DNA from 2 places in the Streptomyces chromofuscus genome. Region 1 is predicted to be linked to the other one. Evidence: riboswitches for the same ligand, from Rfam matches in the RefSeq annotation. Region 1 holds a riboswitch; the other holds the start of a gene.
The links. Region 1 has a riboswitch for glycine ahead of gcvT (glycine cleavage system aminomethyltransferase GcvT). Riboswitches for the same ligand answer to the same signal wherever they lie in the genome.
Positions count from the first base shown of each region.

Region 1 (9,214 bases):
ACCGTCGTGGAACTTCACGCCCTTGCGGAGGTTGAAGGTCCACACGGTGCCCGCGTCGTTGCTCTCCCAGGTCTCGGCGAGGCCGCCGACGAGCTTGCTGCCGCCCGACTCGTGCTCGAGCAGCGCCTCGAAGGCCTGGCGGGTGACCCGGAAGGTCTCGCCGTCGCTCGCGAGCGCAGGGTCCAGCGAGCTCGGGTCGCCGGGGGCGCCGAACACGAAGGTGTCCTTCTCCCCCTTCGAGTCTTCCTTGTCTCGCTCACTGGCACAGCCGGTGGCGATCAGACCGACCGCCAACGCGGCCGTGATCGCCCTGGCGGCGCGGGATCTGAGTATGCGCATAGGTCGGCCACTCCGGGTTCCGCTGAGGGGAATGCAATGTTGACCGCCTGAACACTACAGACGGGACCGGCGCCCGAGAACAGTCCGCATAGCGGTGATACCTACCTGAGATCTGAACACTCGATAAATGGGAAGCTACCGGTACATCAAGGGTAGGCGCGATGAACTTGCCGCACACAGCCGGGAGTTGCACATAGGGCCTGTTAGGGTCCCTTACCCGTGGCCGACGGGTCGAATCGACGGCCCGTGGAGGGGGACGGAGACTGTCGACCCGAACGTCCGGGCACACTGACGGCGCGCGGCCGGCCCTTTCGCTCCCCCCCCCCGCCTCTACGTGGCCACATCGACCGATCAAGTTCGGTCAGATCCCGTATCCCACCGCAATCCCGACATCCATCCGCTGGTCACGTCTCACTCGACGCACTGCACGGATCAACTGTTGGGCGCCGAAAAACCCTGGCGCTCCCGGAGACACGGGAACCAGCATGCAAGAAGAGTGGAAGCGCAATGCGGGCGCGACATGGGCTGCTGCGGCCCTCCTGACCGGCATGATGGTCGCGGTCCAGGGACAGCCCCCGCGGGGACGACCGGCAAGTACAACTCCGCCAAGGTCGGGGAAGCCAAGGGCAAGCACTACGGCTGCACGACTCCCAAGGCCGCGTACCAGCGGTTCAACATCCGCACAGAGCGCGACAACTCCAGGTACCGACCCGTGGCCCACTCAAGGACATGGAATTCTGCATCTGCCGACGCCGCGGTTGATGATGGAGCGGTCCAGAAGAGGCCAGTGCTCAGTTGGACGGTGGATACCCGTACCCGCGGGCGGCCTGGGACGGGCCCGCGTGGGCCTCTCGGTCGTAGAAGGGGCGGGCGTTGGCGCGCAGCCACATCGCGACCGGGTCGTACTCGTCGGACATCGCGACCGTCGACACCGGCAGTCCGTCCGGGACCGCGCCGATCGACTGCTGCATCATCGCTCGCACCGAGTCCACGGCGGGCGGGGAGGTGTCGTACACGTCGAGGCCGATGGCGAGGTACGGCGCGCCGAGCGCGGGCTGGACCCAGGCGCGGCGCAGCGAGCGGACGGCCGGGGTGCGGTGGGCGTTCTGCGACAGCAGGGCGTAGAACTGCGGGATCTGGATGGCGGGTTCCGACAGCCGCAGGGGGCCGGCGGGCTGGCGGTCGAGGCCGGTGGCGATGCGGCGCAGATCCAGCCAGGGGATGCCGACGCCGCCGCCGGGGGCGTGCGGGTTCAGCCAGATCCCGTAGTGGTCGGGGTAGAGGGTGCGGGCCACGTCCAGGCCGTCGACCACCTCGTACGAGCGGTTCCAGCCGCTGGCCGACAGCTCCTGGGCCGAGGTGACGCAGGGGGCGTAGCCGTAGCCGTCGACCTCCATGTTCCCGTACTGGGCGTCGGGGCTGCCGGCCTGACCGTGCCACAGCAGCATCCAGACCTGGCCGGAGTGGGGGGTCGCGAGGGCGCGCAGGAGTGCCTCGTAGGCGTCGTGGCGCCCCGGCGTCACCTGGCGCAGCATGTGCTCGACCTGGCCGGCCGCGGCCGTGCCCGTGCCGCTCGCGCTCACTGTTTACCGCCCCTTCGTGCAACGCCCTTTTCGAGCCGTGACCCTAGCTTAAGGGCGCCCACCGACTCGGGGACTGTCTCGTTTCGGCGAGCGCGGGTCGTCCGTTGCTGGTCGCGCGGCTCCCCGCGCCCCCGGGTCCGCCGTCCGCGGAGGTGTTTCACCGGCTCCGCTGGTAGAAGGGGCGCACCCGCTCCCGCATCCAGGTGACCACCGGGTCCTGGGCCACGTCCATCAGGACCAGGTTGACCGGCCATCGCACGGGAGTGCTGCCCAGGGCGCGGCCCAGGGCGTCCAGGGGTGCGGCGCGCAGGTCCCCTTCCCACTGGGAGAGTTCGACGCCCACGAACATCACCGGGTCGGCCGTCTCGATCGCCGCCAGGCAGCGGCGGGCCGTGGTCACGACGCCGATCGACTCGAACTCCGCGGACGCCGCCGTGAGGAAGTCCACCGGGTCGTCCTGCCAGTCGGGCTGGAAGAGGCGGACCCGGCCACCGCTCGCGGGGCCGTCGAGGGGGGTGCGGCCGGCGCGGCCGAGTTCGGCGACCGCGGCCGGGGGGAGCGGGATGCCGACGACGCCGCCGGGGTTCACCGCGATGCCCGCCTGCGGGGGCAGGCCGCGGGCGAACTCGACAGCGGGGGCGATGGTGTACGACATGTGGGCGCCGACGACCTGGCGGAACTGTTCCTCGGAGCTGAAGACCGGGACGTAGGCCTGGCCGTCGATCTCCATGCTCGGCAGGTCGAGGGGGCCGCTGTGGGGGCCGCCGCCGTTGGGCAGCGGCACCCACACGAAGCTGCGGCCGAGCACCTCGACGATCCGGCCGCCGGCCGACGGGACACCGAGGGAGGCCGACAGCACCTCCTCCAGCTCGTTGCCGGGCCATCCGCCGTGCGGATGCGGGTGCGCCTGCGCCGGAATGTCCTCCGGGAAGTCCATCTGCCTACCGCCTGCTCCGTACCAGTGCCATCGGCTGAAAAGGCTAACCCGCCCGCCGCGTCGCCCCACACAACGATCCGGCACGGGGCACCGGGCGTGGCCGCAGCCGGTGGACCGTACCGGCGCCGGACCACCCCCGCCTCGGACTCGGGCCGTGAAGCCGGACCGGTGCGGGGCCGCACGCGGCGGAGTGTCGGACAGTGGGCGCCCGTGAGGCCGATACCGCCCGGCGTACCCACCGCCGCGCCGTCGAGCAGGCGTCGGACCTCTGGCCGGTCCGGCCCGGTGTGCCCCCACCGCCGCGCGCTCGGGTGGGGGTCAGCCCGTGAAGCCGATGCGACCCGGCGTGCTCCCGCCGCGCGGTCAGGTGATTGTCAGCCCGTGACACCCCATCGGCCCAGCATGCAGGCCACCACCGCGCGGTCCGGTGGGGGTCAGCCCGTGAAGCCGACGCGACCCGGCGTGCTCCCGCCGCGCGGTCAGGTGATGGCCAGCCCGTGACACCCCATCGGCCCAGCATGCAGGCCACCACCGCGCGGTCCGGTGGGGGTCAGCCCGTGAAGCCGACGCGACCCGGCGTGCTCCCGCCGCGCGGTCAGGTGATTGTCAGCCCGTGACACCCCATCGGCCCAGCATGCAGGCCACCACCGCGCGGTCCGGTGGGGGTCAGCCCGTGAAGCCGACGCGGGTCAGCGTGTCGGCCGCCGCGCGGTCGAGCAGGATCGCGGCGCCGCAGCCGCGCGGCAGGGCGCCGCGTTCGGTGCGCCGCAGCAGGCGGCCGGCGGCGCGGCGGTGGCGCAGGAACGCGTACCGCGAGACGCCGCGGCCGCGTTCGCGCTGGCCGGCCAGGGCCTGCTCGGCGGTGACGTCGAGCAGCAGCAGGTGCAGGGTGCCGCCGCGGCGGCGGGCCTCGCGGGCCAGCCAGGCGCGCACCCAGGCCTGCGTACCGCAGTCGTGGACGACGACGCCCTCGCCGGTACGCACGGCGCGGCGCAGGCCGGCGTAGTGCGCGAGGCGCACGAGGGGGCGGTACACCGCGTACGGCAGCCAGGGCGGCGTACGGCCGTCCCAGCGGTCGCGGGTGTCCTGGGAGTCGATGCGCCGGCCGCGGACCGCCCGCCGCATCAGGGTGGACTTGCCGCTGCCCGGCAGGCCGGTGATCACGACGAGGTCGCGGGGGCCGAAGAGCAGGGCGTGCGGGCTGCGGCCCGCGCGCTCGCGCAGGTCGCGGACCACGGGGGACGGCAGCGCGGCGCCCGCCTCCCGGGCCGGGGCGGTCGGCTGCTCGGGCAGTGCGAGGCCCGCGGTGGTCGCGTAGGCCGTGGTCCTGTTCACCGTGATCGTCCTCCCCTGGGGCGGTTCACGAGTTCCCGTCCCCGTCGAGTGTAAAGAGAACGTAATACGCGGCGTCTCGCGTTTCCGTCCGCTTCCCGCAACAGGCCTGCTACAGCACACTGTGCCCGCCTGTGGACGCTGTGTGTCCTCCTGTGGGCATGTGCACCCCCTGTGGCAGGTCCCCCGTGAAAGATCCCCCTGCCGCCCCGCGGTGATGCGTGCAATGATGAGCGCGCCAACTGCATACCGGCCGCTTGAATCCGCGCGGGAGAGTTCCCAGGCACGTCGTGACTGGGACGCCGAAGGAGCAAGTCCCTCCCTTGAATCTCTCAGGCCCCGTTACCGCGCGGGCGAGGCACATCTGAAAAGCGGGCTGCTGCCGCAGTGGCTCCACCCAAGGTGCAAGTCCTGGTCACCGTCCGTCAGGGGTGGTCATGGCGAACCTCTCAGGTTCCGATGACAGATGGGGAGGAACGACCTCGCCGTCATGCCTTGGGAGAACGACCGATGAGCAGCACCGCACCCCGTCGCACCGCGCTCGATGCCCTGCATCGTTCGCTGGGCGCGACCATGACCGACTTCGCCGGCTGGGACATGCCCCTGCGCTACGGCTCCGAGCGCGACGAGCACCTGGCGGTGCGCACGAAGGCCGGGCTGTTCGACCTGTCGCACATGGGTGAGATCACGGTCACCGGCCCGCAGGCGGCCCGGCTCCTCAATCACGCGCTCGTCGGCAACATCGCCTCCGTCGGCGTGGGCCGCGCCCGCTACACCATGATCTGCCGGGCGGACGGCGGCATCCTCGACGACCTGATCGTCTACCGGCTCGCCGAGACCGAGTACATGGTCGTCGCCAACGCGAGCAACGCGCAGACGGTCCTGGACGCCCTGACGGAGCGCGCGGAGGGCTTCGACGCCGCCGTGCGCGACGACCGGGACGCCTACGCGCTGATCGCCGTGCAGGGCCCCGAGTCCCCCGGCATCCTCAAGCAGCTGACCGACGCCGACCTCGACGGACTGAAGTACTACGCCGGCCTGCCCGGCACCGTCGCGGGCGTCCCGGCGCTGATCGCCCGCACCGGGTACACCGGCGAGGACGGCTTCGAGCTGTTCGTGCAGCCGGAGCACGCCGTGGCGTTGTGGGAGGCGCTGACCGAGGCGGGCGCGGGCGCCGGCCTCGTCCCGTGCGGCCTGTCCTGCCGGGACACCCTGCGCCTGGAGGCGGGCATGCCGCTGTACGGGCATGAGCTGTCCACCTCCCTCACCCCCTTCGACGCGGGGCTCGGCCGGGTGGTGAAGTTCGACAAGGAGGGCGACTTCGTCGGCCGCGAGGCCCTCGCCGAGGCCGCCGCCCGCGCGGAGGCCAGCCCGCCGCGCGTCCTCGTCGGCCTGGTCGCCGAGGGCCGCCGCGTCCCGCGCGCCGGGTACGCCGTGGTCGCCGGCGGCGAGGTGATCGGCGAGGTCACCTCCGGCGCCCCCTCCCCCACGCTGGGCAAGCCCATCGCGATGGCGTACGTCGACGCCGCGCACGCGGCGCCGGGCACGCCGGGCGTCGGCGTGGACATCCGGGGCACCCACGAGCCGTACGAGGTCGTGGCGCTGCCGTTCTACAAGCGCCAGAAGTAGACACTGGGCTCGGGCCCTCCGTGACCCGGCACACGTTTCGCCTGCTCACAGGCAGTACCAGCAGTCCCCCATTCACCAGCACTCCCGCGCGTACAGGAGAATTCAGGCCATGAGCAACCCCCAGCAGCTGCGCTACAGCAAGGAGCACGAGTGGCTGTCGGCCGCCGAGGACGGCGTCTCGACGGTCGGCATCACCGAGTTCGCCGCGAACGCCCTCGGTGACGTCGTCTACGCCCAGCTCCCCGAGGTGGGCTCCCAGGTGACCGCGGGCGAGACCTGCGGCGAGCTGGAGTCGACCAAGTCGGTCAGCGACCTCTACTCCCCGGTCACCGGTGAGGTCACCGAGATCAACGAGGACGTGGTGAACGACCCGTCCCTGGTGAACTCCGCCCCCTTCGAGGGCGGCTGGCTGTTCAAGGTGCGCATCGCGGAGGAGCCGGCCGAGCTGCTCTCCGCCGACGAGTACGCCGCCCACACCGCCGGCTGAGGAGTCGTAGCGAGATGTCCGTCCTCAACACCCCCCTGCACGAGCTCGACCCGGCCGTCGCGGCGGCCGTCGACGCCGAGCTGCACCGCCAGCAGTCCACGCTCGAGATGATCGCCTCGGAGAACTTCGCCCCCGTGGCGGTCATGGAGGCGCAGGGCTCGGTCCTGACCAACAAGTACGCCGAGGGCTACCCCGGCCGCCGCTACTACGGCGGCTGCGAGCACGTCGACGTGGTCGAGCAGATCGCGATCGACCGCGTCAAGGAGCTGTTCGGCGCCGAGCACGCCAACGTGCAGCCGCACTCGGGTGCCCAGGCCAACGCGGCGGCGATGTTCGCGCTGCTCAAGCCCGGCGACACGATCATGGGCCTGAACCTGGCGCACGGCGGGCACCTGACCCACGGCATGAAGATCAACTTCTCCGGCAAGCTCTACGACGTGGTCGCCTACCACGTCGGCGAGGACGGCCGCGTCGACATGCACGAGGTCGAGCGGCTCGCCAAGGAGGCCAGGCCGAAGCTGATCGTCGCCGGCTGGTCCGCCTACCCGCGGCAGCTGGACTTCGCGGCGTTCCGCCGGATCGCCGACGAGGTCGGCGCGTACCTCATGGTCGACATGGCGCACTTCGCCGGTCTGGTCGCCGCGGGCCTGCACCCCAACCCGGTGCCGCACGCCCATGTCGTCACCACCACGACCCACAAGACGCTGGGCGGCCCGCGCGGCGGTGTGATCCTGTCCACGGCCGAACTCGCCAAGAAGATCAACTCGGCGGTCTTCCCCGGTCAGCAGGGCGGCCCGCTGGAGCACGTGATCGCCGCGAAGGCGGTCGCCTTCAAGGTCGCCGCCTCGGAGGACTTCCAGGAGCGGCAGCGCCGTACCCTGGAAGGCGCGCGCGTGCTCGCCGAGCGGCTCGTGCAGGACGACGTCAAGGCCGTGGGCGTGGACGTGCTCTCCGGCGGCACCGACGTCCACCTGGTCCTGGTCGACCTGCGCAACTCCGAGCTCGACGGCCAGCAGGCCGAGGACCGGCTCCACGAGATCGGCATCACCGTCAACCGCAACGCGATCCCGAACGACCCGCGTCCGCCGATGGTGACGTCCGGTCTGCGGATCGGCACCCCGGCCCTGGCCACCCGCGGCTTCACGGCCGAGGACTTCGCCGAGGTCGCGGACGTGATCGCGCAGGCGCTGAAGCCGTCGTACGACGCGGAGGCGCTCACGGCACGGGTCAAGGCGCTCGCCGACAAGCACCCGCTCTACCCCGGCCTCACCAAGTAGTGACCGACCGTGGGCTCCACACCGGCGTGGAGCCCACCGCACCACCCCCGTCCCAAGGAGTCAGCGTGGCCATCTCGGTCTTCGACCTGTTCTCGATCGGCATCGGCCCGTCCAGCTCCCACACGGTCGGCCCGATGCGCGCGGCCCGGATGTTCGCCCGCCGCCTGAGCGGCGAGGAGCTGCTGGGCTCCGTGGCCTCGCTGCGCGTCGAGCTGTACGGCTCCCTGGGCGCGACCGGACACGGGCACGGCACCCCCAAGGCGGTGCTGCTCGGCCTGGAGGGCGACTCGCCGCGCACGGTGGACGTGGAGACGGCCGACGAACGGGTCGAGGCGATCAAGGCCGTCGGCCGGCTGAGCCTCCTCGGCGAGCACGAGATCGCCTTCGACTTCGACGCGGACCTGAAACTGCACCGCCGCAAGGCACTCCCGTACCACGCCAACGGCATGACCCTGTGGGCGTACGACGCCTCCGGGACGGAGCTGCTGTCCAAGACGTACTACTCGGTGGGCGGCGGGTTCGTCGTCGACGAGGACGCGGTCGGCGCGGACCGCATCAAGCTGGACGACACGGTCCTGAAGTACCCCTTCCGCACGGGCGACGAGCTGCTGCGCCTGACGAAGGAGACGGGGCTGTCGATCTCCTCGCTGATGCTGGAGAACGAGCGCGCCTGGCGCACCGAGGAGGAGATCCGCACCGGCCTGCTGGACATCTGGCAGGTGATGCAGGCCTGCGTGCGGCGCGGCATGACCCGCGAGGGCATCCTGCCCGGCGGGCTGAAGGTGCGCCGGCGCGCCGCCAACACCGCGCGCAAGCTGCGCTCCGAGGGGGACCCGAAGGCCCTCGCCATGGAGTGGATCACGCTCTACGCGATGGCGGTGAACGAGGAGAACGCGGCCGGCGGCCGGGTCGTCACCGCGCCCACCAACGGCGCGGCGGGCATCATCCCGGCGGTCCTGCACTACTACATCAACTTCGTGCCGGGCGCCGACGAGGACGGCGTGGTCCGCTTCCTGCTCGCCGCCGGCGCGATCGGCATGCTGTTCAAGGAGAACGCCTCCATCTCCGGCGCCGAGGTCGGCTGCCAGGGCGAGGTCGGCTCCGCCTGCTCGATGGCCGCGGGCGCCCTCGCCGAGGTGCTCGGCGGCAGCCCCGAGCAGGTCGAGAACGCGGCCGAGATCGGCATGGAGCACAACCTGGGCCTCACCTGCGATCCCGTGGGCGGCCTGGTCCAGATCCCCTGCATCGAGCGCAACGGCATGGCCGCGGTGAAGGCGGTCACCGCGGCACGGATGGCGATGCGCGGCGACGGCAGCCACAAGGTCTCCCTCGACAAGGTCATCAAGACGATGAAGGACACCGGCGCCGACATGAGCGTGAAGTACAAGGAGACGGCCCGGGGCGGGCTGGCGGTGAACATCATCGAGTGCTGAGGCAACTGCCCGGCCGCGTACTGTTTCTGACGGAACATCACGTTCAATGCGCCGGGTGGTCGACACGCGACGCCGGGGGCGAGCACGCATGGGCTCGCCCCCGGCGCCGGTCGCTGGACGTGGCACGACGGGAAGACGTGCGACGGACCGGTGGTGAACGTCATCGAGCGCCGGCCGAGGCGTTCCCGGCGCCGCGA
Region 1 is NZ_CP063374.1:5,730,620-5,739,833, reverse strand. It holds gene IPT68_RS25975 (ABC transporter substrate-binding protein) at 1-339, opposite strand, end outside; gene IPT68_RS25970 (enhanced serine sensitivity protein SseB C-terminal domain-containing protein) at 1,131-1,922, opposite strand; gene IPT68_RS25965 (enhanced serine sensitivity protein SseB) at 2,080-2,859, opposite strand; gene IPT68_RS25960 (AAA family ATPase) at 3,526-4,194, opposite strand; glycine riboswitch at 4,450-4,549, shown strand; glycine riboswitch at 4,550-4,667, shown strand; gene gcvT (glycine cleavage system aminomethyltransferase GcvT) at 4,702-5,820, shown strand; gene gcvH (glycine cleavage system protein GcvH) at 5,930-6,307, shown strand; gene glyA (serine hydroxymethyltransferase) at 6,322-7,584, shown strand; gene IPT68_RS25940 (L-serine ammonia-lyase) at 7,650-9,017, shown strand.

Region 2 (9,214 bases), 4.4 Mb from region 1:
TCGTCCTGCCCCACGGGCGGGTCTGTTTCGGTCAAGGGGAATCGCCCGTGAAGTTGTTTGCGAAGTTGTTCGGCAAGAGCGCGCGAGAGGGCCGCGACAACGCGACCGCTCGTCATCGCGCACAGCCTGACGCGGAGGGCCGGCGCCCGCTGTTCCGGGACCAGCTCGCTGGTCCGGGTGGGGACATTTCCGGTGGTCAGGGCGCGCCGTCGGTTGACCCTGCCCAGGCCGGAGGCATAGGTTTCGGGCAACCGTCAACCTCAAGTGCGGGTGGAGGGTTTTCCGCCGACCCGTACGCGTCCCACGCCCCTGCGGGGCAGCCGCGGCAGGAGGATCCATCCATGTCGGCCCTGGTTTGTACGAGGTGCGGTAACCGCAACGCGGAGAGCAGCCGCTTCTGTTCCCACTGCGGTGCGCCGCTGCGGGCGGGGGTGGCGGCCGAGCGTCCGTCCGAGACGACGTCCACGATCTCCATCAGCGGTCTCGAGGCGTACGACGCCGAGGTCACCGGTCAGACGGCGATGCCGACGCTGTCCCCCGAGGCGCAGGCCGCGGTGGACGCGCTGCCGCTGGGGTCCGCGCTGCTGGTGGTGCGGCGGGGGCCGAACTCGGGCAGCCGCTTCCTGCTGGACAGCGACCTGACGACGGCCGGGCGGCACCCGCAGAGCGACATCTTCCTGGACGACGTGACGGTCTCGCGACGCCATGTGGAGTTCCGGCGCAGCCCGGACGGGTCGTTCACGGTGGCCGACGTGGGCAGCCTCAACGGCACCTACGTCAACCGGGAGCGGATCGACCAGGTCGCCCTGTCGAACGGTGACGAGGTGCAGATCGGCAAGTACCGGCTGGTCTTCTACGCGAGCCGGCAGGGCATCTGACCCTCCTCCGAACCCGTCCGGAGGGACTTCCAGGGAAGGTCCATGCGTCACACACCGAGCGGCGGCACCGGGTACGGTGCCGCCGCCACGGACAGCGGGCTGATGAGTATCGGCACGGTGTTGAACGTGCTGCGCGAGGAGTTCCCCGAGGTCACGATCTCCAAGATCCGGTTCCTGGAGTCGGAGGGCCTGATCGAGCCGCAGCGGACGCCCTCCGGGTACCGGAAGTTCAGCGCGGGGGATGTCGAACGGCTCGGGCATGTGCTGCGCATGCAGCGCGACCACTATCTGCCGCTCAAGGTGATCCGTGAGTACCTCGACGCGATGGAGCGTGGGGAGCAGGTACGGCTGCCGACGCTGGGCCGACAGCGTGACGGCGAGGCGGTGTCCGACGTCGAGGCGTCCGACGGGCCGACGGCGGCGCGGATCGGGCGGGCCGAGTTGCTGGCGGCGGCCGGTGTCGATGAGCGGGCGTTCGCCGAGTGGGAGTCGTACGGGCTGCTCACTCAGGTGGCGGACGGGGTGTACGACGCCGAGGCGGTCACCGTTGCGGCGCTCATCGTCGAGCTGGGGCGGTTCGGGATCGAGCCGCGCCATCTGCGGGCGATGAAGGCAGCGGCCGACCGCGAGGCGGGGCTCGTGGAGCAGGTGGTGGCCCCACTGAAGCGGCATCGCAATCCGCAGACCAGGGCGCACGCGGAGGCGCGGGCCAAGGAGCTCGCGAGCCTGACGGTGAAGCTGCATGCGGCGTTGGTGCAGAGTGCGCTCGGGGTTCGGCTGCCCTGAGCGAGGGTGCTGCGGTCGAGGCCGCTGAAGCCCCGGAGCTGCTGGTCCGAGCCCGGCCCGGCTGTGAGCGGACCGGTGGGCTCGCTCGGGGCTTCGAGGCTGCTGGAACGGTTCCGGACAGTGCTGGACGATGCGCCGGGCCGTGCAGGCGGTGCAGTGGTGCTTCAGGCGGGCAGCGGGGCGGTCCGGCATGCCTCCGGGCCGGGGCGGCGGTACCCCCGGCCCCGGCTGTGGCTGACGTGCAGGCGGTGGGCGTCTCCCGGCTGGGCTGTGGCTTGGGAGCCGCGGCTGCCGGGCTGCGGGGCACGCGATCTGAGCGGCGCTGTCGGGGCCCTGAACGGCTGAGCCCTGCCGGAGTCGGAGGTCACGTGTCGGCTGTGGGCGTGCCCGCGCCCTTGAAGGCGGCAGGGGCAGCGAGCTGCTTCGGTTTGCACTCCTTCCCTCGAGGATTCACGAAGGGCGCTGGTGACGGCCGGATCCTGTGGGGGATCGTGGCCCGACTACCCAAACGTCCCGAGCACGGCCTAGGGTTGCTGTGTGAACGAGCTCGATGTCGTAGGTGTCCGGGTCGAAATGCCCTCCAACCAACCGATCGTGCTCCTGCGCGAAGTGGGAGGCGACCGTTACCTCCCCATCTGGATCGGGCCGGGGGAGGCGACGGCGATCGCCTTCGCCCAGCAGGGCATGGCCCCCGCGCGACCGCTGACCCACGACCTGTTCAAGGACGTGCTGGAGGCCGTCGGCCAGGAGCTCACCGAAGTACGCATCACGGACCTGCGTGAAGGCGTCTTCTACGCCGAGCTGGTCTTCGCCAGCGGCGTCGAGGTGAGCGCCCGTCCTTCCGATGCCATAGCGCTTGCCCTGCGCACCGGAACGCCGATCTACGGCAGTGACGGGGTGCTCGACGACGCCGGTATCGCGATCCCCGACGAGCAGGAGGACGAGGTGGAGAAGTTCCGGGAGTTCCTCGACCAGATCTCCCCCGAGGACTTCGGCACCAGCAGCCAGTGAGAAGTGGCCGGCCCGGGCGGACCCGAGGTCCGTGGCGGGCCGGTGTGTGCCGGGCGGCGGCTCGCGGCCCGGCACGTGCCAGTGGCGAGTGAGAGCGTCCTGCGGCTTCCCATCAGAGCATTCGGCTAGCCTTTCCCCGCGGTGGGGTGCGGGAAACCACTCTTAGGGTGATTATCACTCGGCGTGCCGAGTGTGGCGATCGTTGACGCACCCTCGGTGACTGCCTACCGTCGAGAAGGCAGGTCAAGGACGGAGGTCGGCGTGAGAAGCAGCGGCGACGGTACGGCTGGGGGTGCCCCCGGACGCAGTTTTGGGGAGAGCGGTCCGTACCCTCCCCAGAGCTCTCGGCTCCGCCCGAGTGGGGGGTACGCCCCGCACGGCAGGGTGACTGATCACGCTGCGCAGCGACCGACGGCCGTTTTCGGCGGCGGAGGGGCGGCGCCCATGGCGTCCGAGGAGATCGGCTACCGCGGTCCGACGGCCTGCGCGGCCGCCGGCATCACCTATCGGCAACTGGACTACTGGGCCCGCACCGGCCTCGTCGAACCGAGCGTGCGGCCCGCCCACGGCTCCGGGACACAGCGCCTGTACAGCTTTCGTGATGTCGTCGTTCTGAAGATCGTCAAGCGGTTCCTCGACACCGGGGTGTCGCTGCAGAACATCCGCACCGCCGTCCAGCACCTGCGGGAGCGCGGCTTTCGGGACCTGGAGCGGATGACGCTCATGAGCGACGGCGCCACGGTCTACGAGTGCACCTCGCCCGACGAGGTCCACGCACTGCTCCAGGGAGGTCAGGGCGTCTTCGGGATCGCCGTCGGCGTGGTGTGGCGGGACGTCGAGAGCGCCCTGTCGCAGCTGCACGGCGAGCGCATCGACACCGGGGAGACGCTCGTCGGCCACAATCCGGCGGACGAGCTGGCGCGGCGGCGCAACCGGGCCGTCTGAGGCCCTGCGCGCGGCTGCCGGCGGCTGCGGGGCACTGTCAGTGGCGTGAGGCAGCATCGGACATGTGAGAACCGCGCCCACGATCCTGCATCTCGACATGGATGCCTTCTTCGCCTCGGTGGAGCAGGCGTCCAAGCCGAGCCTGCGCGGCAAAGCCGTGATCGTGGGCGGGCTCGGGCCGCGCGGGGTGGTGGCGACCTGCTCGTACGAGGCGCGGGTGTTCGGGGTGCATTCGGCGATGCCGATGGCCCAGGCGCGCCGGCTCGCGCCGAACGCCGCGTATCTGGTGCCGCGCTTCGGCTTCTACCGGACGATCAGCGAGCAGGTCATGGGCCTGCTCCGGGCGCTGTCGCCGCTGGTGGAGCCGTTGAGCCTGGACGAGGCGTTCGTGGACCTGGAGGCCGGGGGGACCGCCTGGGACCGGCAGTCCGCACGGCTGGCGGGGATCAAGCTGCGGGCCGACATCCGGGCCGGCACCGGCCTCACCGGGTCCGTGGGCCTCGCCGCCTCCAAGATGCTCGCGAAGATCGCCTCCGAGCAGGCCAAACCGGACGGTCTGGTGCTGATCGAGCCGGGCACCGAGCGGGCGCTGCTCGGGCCGATGCCGGTGCGGACCCTGCCGGGGGTGGGTCCGGCGACCGGCGATCATCTGCGGCGGGCCGGGATCACCACGGTCGACGAGATCGCCGAGGCGGGCGAGGACGAGCTCGTCCGGCTGCTGGGCAAGGCGCACGGGCACGCGCTGTACGCCATGGCGCTGGCCCGCGACGACCGGCCGGTGGTCGCCGAACGGGAGGCGAAGTCCGTGTCGGTCGAGGACACCTACGACGTGGACATCCACGACCGGGTCCGGGTCGGGCTGGAGGTGCAGCGGCTTGCCGACCGGTGCGTGCGCCGGCTGCGCGGGGCCGGGCTGTCGGGGCGGACGATCGTCCTGAAGGTACGGCGGTACGACTTCTCGACGCTGACCCGTTCCGAGACGCTGCGCGGGCCGACGGACGATCCGGCGGTGGTGCGGGAGGCTGCGGCACGGCTGCTGGAGTCCGTGGACACGACAGGGGGTGTGCGGCTGCTCGGGGTGGGGGTGACCGGGCTGGCCGACTACACGCAGGAAGATCTCTTCGCTCAGGCGGCGGGGGAGCGGGCCGAGGGAGGCGAGGACGACATCGCTGAGGAGGCGGAGACGGAGGAGGCCGAGCCCGTCGAGCGGCGGTGGGCTGCCGGGCACGACGTGCGGCACGCCGAGTACGGGCACGGGTGGGTGCAGGGCAGCGGGCTGGGCAGGGTGACCGTGCGGTTCGAGACGCCCGACTCGGAGCCCGGGCGGGTACGGACCTTCCGGATCGACGATCCCGCGCTGGAGCCGGCGGAGCCGCTGCCGCTGGTTGCGCGAAGACCCGAGCCGCAGGGCTGAGCCGTGCAGGTCACGTCTCCTCCGAGCCGGCCAGCTTGCCGAACTCGCGGTCCGGGAGCGCCGGAGGAGCGGCCACGTCGAGGCCGTAGTGGTGGTAGAGCTGGAGTTCCTGCTCGGGGGAGAGATGCCGGCCCACGCCGAAGTCGGGGGCGTCCTTGATCAGGGCGCGGTCGAAGGGGACGTGCAGACTGCCGTCGATCAGCTCGCTGGGCTCCAGTGGCACGAAGGCGTCCCTGCTGAACAGGCCCGTCCGTATGGCGGCCCACTCCGGGACACCCGTCGCGTCGTCGAGGTAGACCTCGTCGATGGTGCCGATCTTGGTGCCGTGGCGGTCGAATGCCTTGCGGCCGATCAGGTTGCGCGGATCGATGTCGGTCTGCACGGGCCCTCCACTGGCTAGCACCTCATCCGTAAGCACTACGAAAGAGCACAATGCGGAAGGCGGCCACTCGAAGGTCCGGGCGTTGACCTCGCTGGTAGTCTGACAAACGGCTGCTGACCCCGTGCGGGAGAGTCCTCCGGACATCACCGGAGGCGCCGAAGGAGCAAATCCTCCCCGGAATCTCTCAGGCCCACGTACCGCACGGACGAGGTCACTCTGGAAAGCAGAGCGGGTGTCACGGCTCCCGCTCTCACCGACGGTGCAAGCCGGACGTCCCTCGGGCGGCCGGTGAAGCTCTCAGGTTGAGATGACAGAGGGGGAGGCCGTCGGGGCACCCGTGCCGTGGTGTCCCTCGAAGGTCGCGTCAGACCAGGAGGCCTCCGCAATGACCGCCCATCGCATTCCGCTCTCCGAACTCGAAGCGGGCATCCCCTTCGAGCAGCGCCACATCGGGCCCGACCAGGAGGCGCGGGCCAAGATGCTCGCGCAGGTCGGCTACGGCTCGCTCGACGAGCTCACCGCCGCCGCGGTACCGGATGTGATCAAGAACGCCGACGCCCTGGACCTGCCGGGCGCCCGCACCGAGGCCGAGGTGCTGCGCGAGCTGCGCTCCCTCGCCGACCGCAACCAGGTCCTGGGGTCCATGATCGGCCTCGGCTACTACGGGACGATCACCCCGCCCGTCGTCCTGCGCAACGTCATGGAGAACCCGGCCTGGTACACGGCGTACACCCCGTACCAGCCGGAGATCTCGCAGGGCCGCCTGGAGGCGCTGCTGAACTTCCAGACCGTGGTCGCCGACCTCACGGGCCTGCCGACCTCCGGCGCCTCCCTGCTGGACGAGGGCACGGCCGCGGCCGAGGCGATGGCGCTGTCCCGGCGCATGGGCAAGAACAAGAAGGGCCTGTTCCTGGTCGACGCGGACGCGCTGCCGCAGACCATCGCCGTGATCGAGACCCGCGCCGAGCCGACCGGCGTCGAGGTCGTCGTCGCCGACCTCAGCGAGGGCATCCCGGCCGACGTCGCCGAGCGTGAGATCAACGGCGTGCTGATTCAGTACCCGGGCGCCTCCGGCACCGTGCGCGACATCAAGCCGGTCATCGACCAGGCGCACGAGCTGGGCGCGCTCGTCACCGTCGCCGCCGACCTGCTGGCGCTGACGCTGCTGAAGTCGCCGGGTGAGCTGGGCGCCGACATCGCGGTCGGCACGACGCAGCGGTTCGGTGTGCCGATGGGCTTCGGCGGGCCGCACGCCGGTTACATGGCGGTCCAGGAGAAGTTCGCGCGCAGCCTGCCCGGGCGGCTCGTGGGCGTGTCCGTCGACGCCGACGGGAACAAGGCCTACCGGCTCGCACTGCAGACGCGTGAGCAGCACATCCGGCGCGAGAAGGCGACCAGCAACATCTGCACCGCGCAGGTGCTGCTGGCGGTGATGGCCGGGATGTACGCGGTGTACCACGGGCCCGAGGGCCTGAAGGGCATCGCGCGGCGCACGCACCGGTACGCCGCGATCCTCGCCGCGGGCCTCCGGGTCGGCGGCGTCGAGATCGTCGACGGCGCCTACTTCGACACCGTCACCACGCGAGTGCCGGGGCGTGCGGCCGAGGTCGTCGCCGCCGCGCGCGAGAACGGTGTCAACCTGCGGCTCGTGGACGCCGACCACGTCTCCATGGCCTGCGACGAAACCACCACGCGGGCCGAACTGGCCGCCGTGTGGGCCGCGTTCGGCGTCGCGGGGGACATCGAGGCGCTGGACGGCGTCGCGGAGGACGCGCTGCCGGGCGGGCTGCTGCGCACCGACGACTACCTGACCCACCCGGTCTTCCACCAGCACCGCTCCGAGACCGCGATGCTGCGCTACCTGCGCCGGCTAGCCGACCGCGACTACGCGCTCGACCGCGGCATGATCCCGCTGGGCTCCTGCACCATGAAGCTCAACGCGACCACGGAGATGGAGCCGGTCACCTGGCCGGAGTTCGGGCAGATGCATCCGTTCGCGCCCGCCGAGCAGGCCCAGGGATACCTGACGCTCATTCGTGAGCTGGAGGACCGTCTCGCCGAGGTCACCGGGTACGACAAGGTGTCGTTGCAGCCCAACGCGGGCTCGCAGGGCGAGCTGGCCGGACTGCTCGCCGTGCGCGGGTACCACCGGGCCAACGGCGACGAGCAGCGGACCGTGTGTCTGATCCCGTCGTCGGCGCACGGCACGAACGCCGCGAGCGCCGTCATGGCCGGGATGAAGGTCCTCGTCGTGAAGACCGCCGAGGACGGCGAGATCGACGTCGAGGACCTGCGGGCGAAGATCGAGCAGTACCGCGACGAGCTGTCGGTGCTGATGATCACCTACCCGTCCACGCACGGTGTGTTCGAGGAGCACGTCGCCGACATCTGCGCCCAGGTGCACGACGCCGGCGGGCAGGTGTACGTCGACGGGGCCAACCTCAACGCGCTGGTGGGGCTGGCGAAGCCGGGTCACTTCGGGGGCGACGTCTCCCACCTCAACCTGCACAAGACGTTCTGCATCCCGCACGGCGGCGGTGGGCCGGGCGTCGGCCCGGTGGCCGTACGGTCGCACCTGGCGCCGTACCTGCCGAACCACCCCCTGCAGCCCGAGGCCGGGCCGGAGACCGGGGTGGGGCCGATCTCGGCCGCGCCGTGGGGGTCGGCGGGCATTCTGCCGATCTCCTGGGCCTACGTGCGGCTCATGGGCGGCGAAGGGCTGAAGCGGGCCACGCAGGTGGCCGTGCTGAGCGCCAACTACATCGCCAAGCGGCTGGAGCCGCACTACCCGGTGCTGTACACCGGTCCGGGCGGGCTGGTCGCGCACGAGTGCATCATCGATCTGCGGCCGTTGACCAAGGCGACGGGCGTGAGCGTCGACGACGTGGCCAAGCGGCTGATCGACTACGGGTTCCACGCGCCGACGATGTCGTTCCCGGTGGCCGGGACGCTGATGATCGAGCCGACCGAGTCCGAGGACCTGACCGAACTCGACCGGTTCTGCGACGCGATGATCGCGATTCGGGCGGAGATCGAGAAGGTCGGGGCGGGCGAGTGGCCGGCCGACGACAACCCGCTGCGGAACGCTCCGCACACCGCCGCCGCGCTGGGTGGCGCGTGGGAGCACGCGTACTCGCGTGACGAGGCCGTCTTCCCGGGCGGGGTGTCGGTGGCCGACAAGTACTGGCCGCCGGTGCGGCGCATCGACCAGGCGTTCGGTGACCGGAACCTGGTGTGTTCCTGCCCGCCGTTGGACGCGTACGAGGACTGAGGCGGCGCGGGCCGACGACGGCCGCGGCAGGCCGGCCCCTGACGAGGGCTGAGGCCGGCCGGCGCGTCGGCGCGGGTCCAGGCACGTGAACGAGGGCTCCCGTTGAGGGAGCCCTCGTCGCGTTTCAGGCGGGGTAGGCGTGTGTCTGGGTGGCCTTGACCGCGGCCCAGACCAAGGCGCCGGGGTGCAGGTCGAGTTCCGCGGCGGCGACCGTGGTGAGGTCGGCGGTGAGGGGGAGTTCGCCGGTGAGGGCGGCGCGGATCTGGTCGCCGTGGGTCTCCAGGCCGGCGACCTCGCAGCGCCAGAGGTTGCGGGCGCTGGAGGCGGTGGGGCGGTCGCGGTAGAGGGTCACCGCGCTCGGGGGGAAGGCGACGAAGACGGCGCCCTTCAGGTCCTCGGTCGTGGTGAGCGCGGGGCCGGCTTCCAGGTGGACCGTGTGGCCCTCGGCGGTGCCCTTGTAGAGGTTGAGGCCGACCAGCTGGGCCACGTAGTCGGTGCGGGGGCGGCGAGCGATCTCGGAGGGGGTG
Region 2 is NZ_CP063374.1:1,318,656-1,327,869, reverse strand. It holds gene IPT68_RS05975 (FHA domain-containing protein) at 1-878, shown strand, start outside; gene ftsR (transcriptional regulator FtsR) at 921-1,664, shown strand; gene IPT68_RS05965 (bifunctional nuclease family protein) at 2,202-2,675, shown strand; gene IPT68_RS05960 (MerR family transcriptional regulator) at 2,937-3,620, shown strand; partial or broken gene IPT68_RS05955 (DNA polymerase IV) at 3,685-5,123, shown strand; gene IPT68_RS05950 (PRC-barrel domain-containing protein) at 5,045-5,416, opposite strand; glycine riboswitch at 5,531-5,626, shown strand; gene gcvP (aminomethyl-transferring glycine dehydrogenase) at 5,802-8,687, shown strand; gene IPT68_RS05940 (ABC transporter ATP-binding protein) at 8,812-9,214, opposite strand, start outside.
Region 2: another riboswitch for glycine. It lies ahead of gcvP (aminomethyl-transferring glycine dehydrogenase); the one in region 1 lies ahead of gcvT (glycine cleavage system aminomethyltransferase GcvT).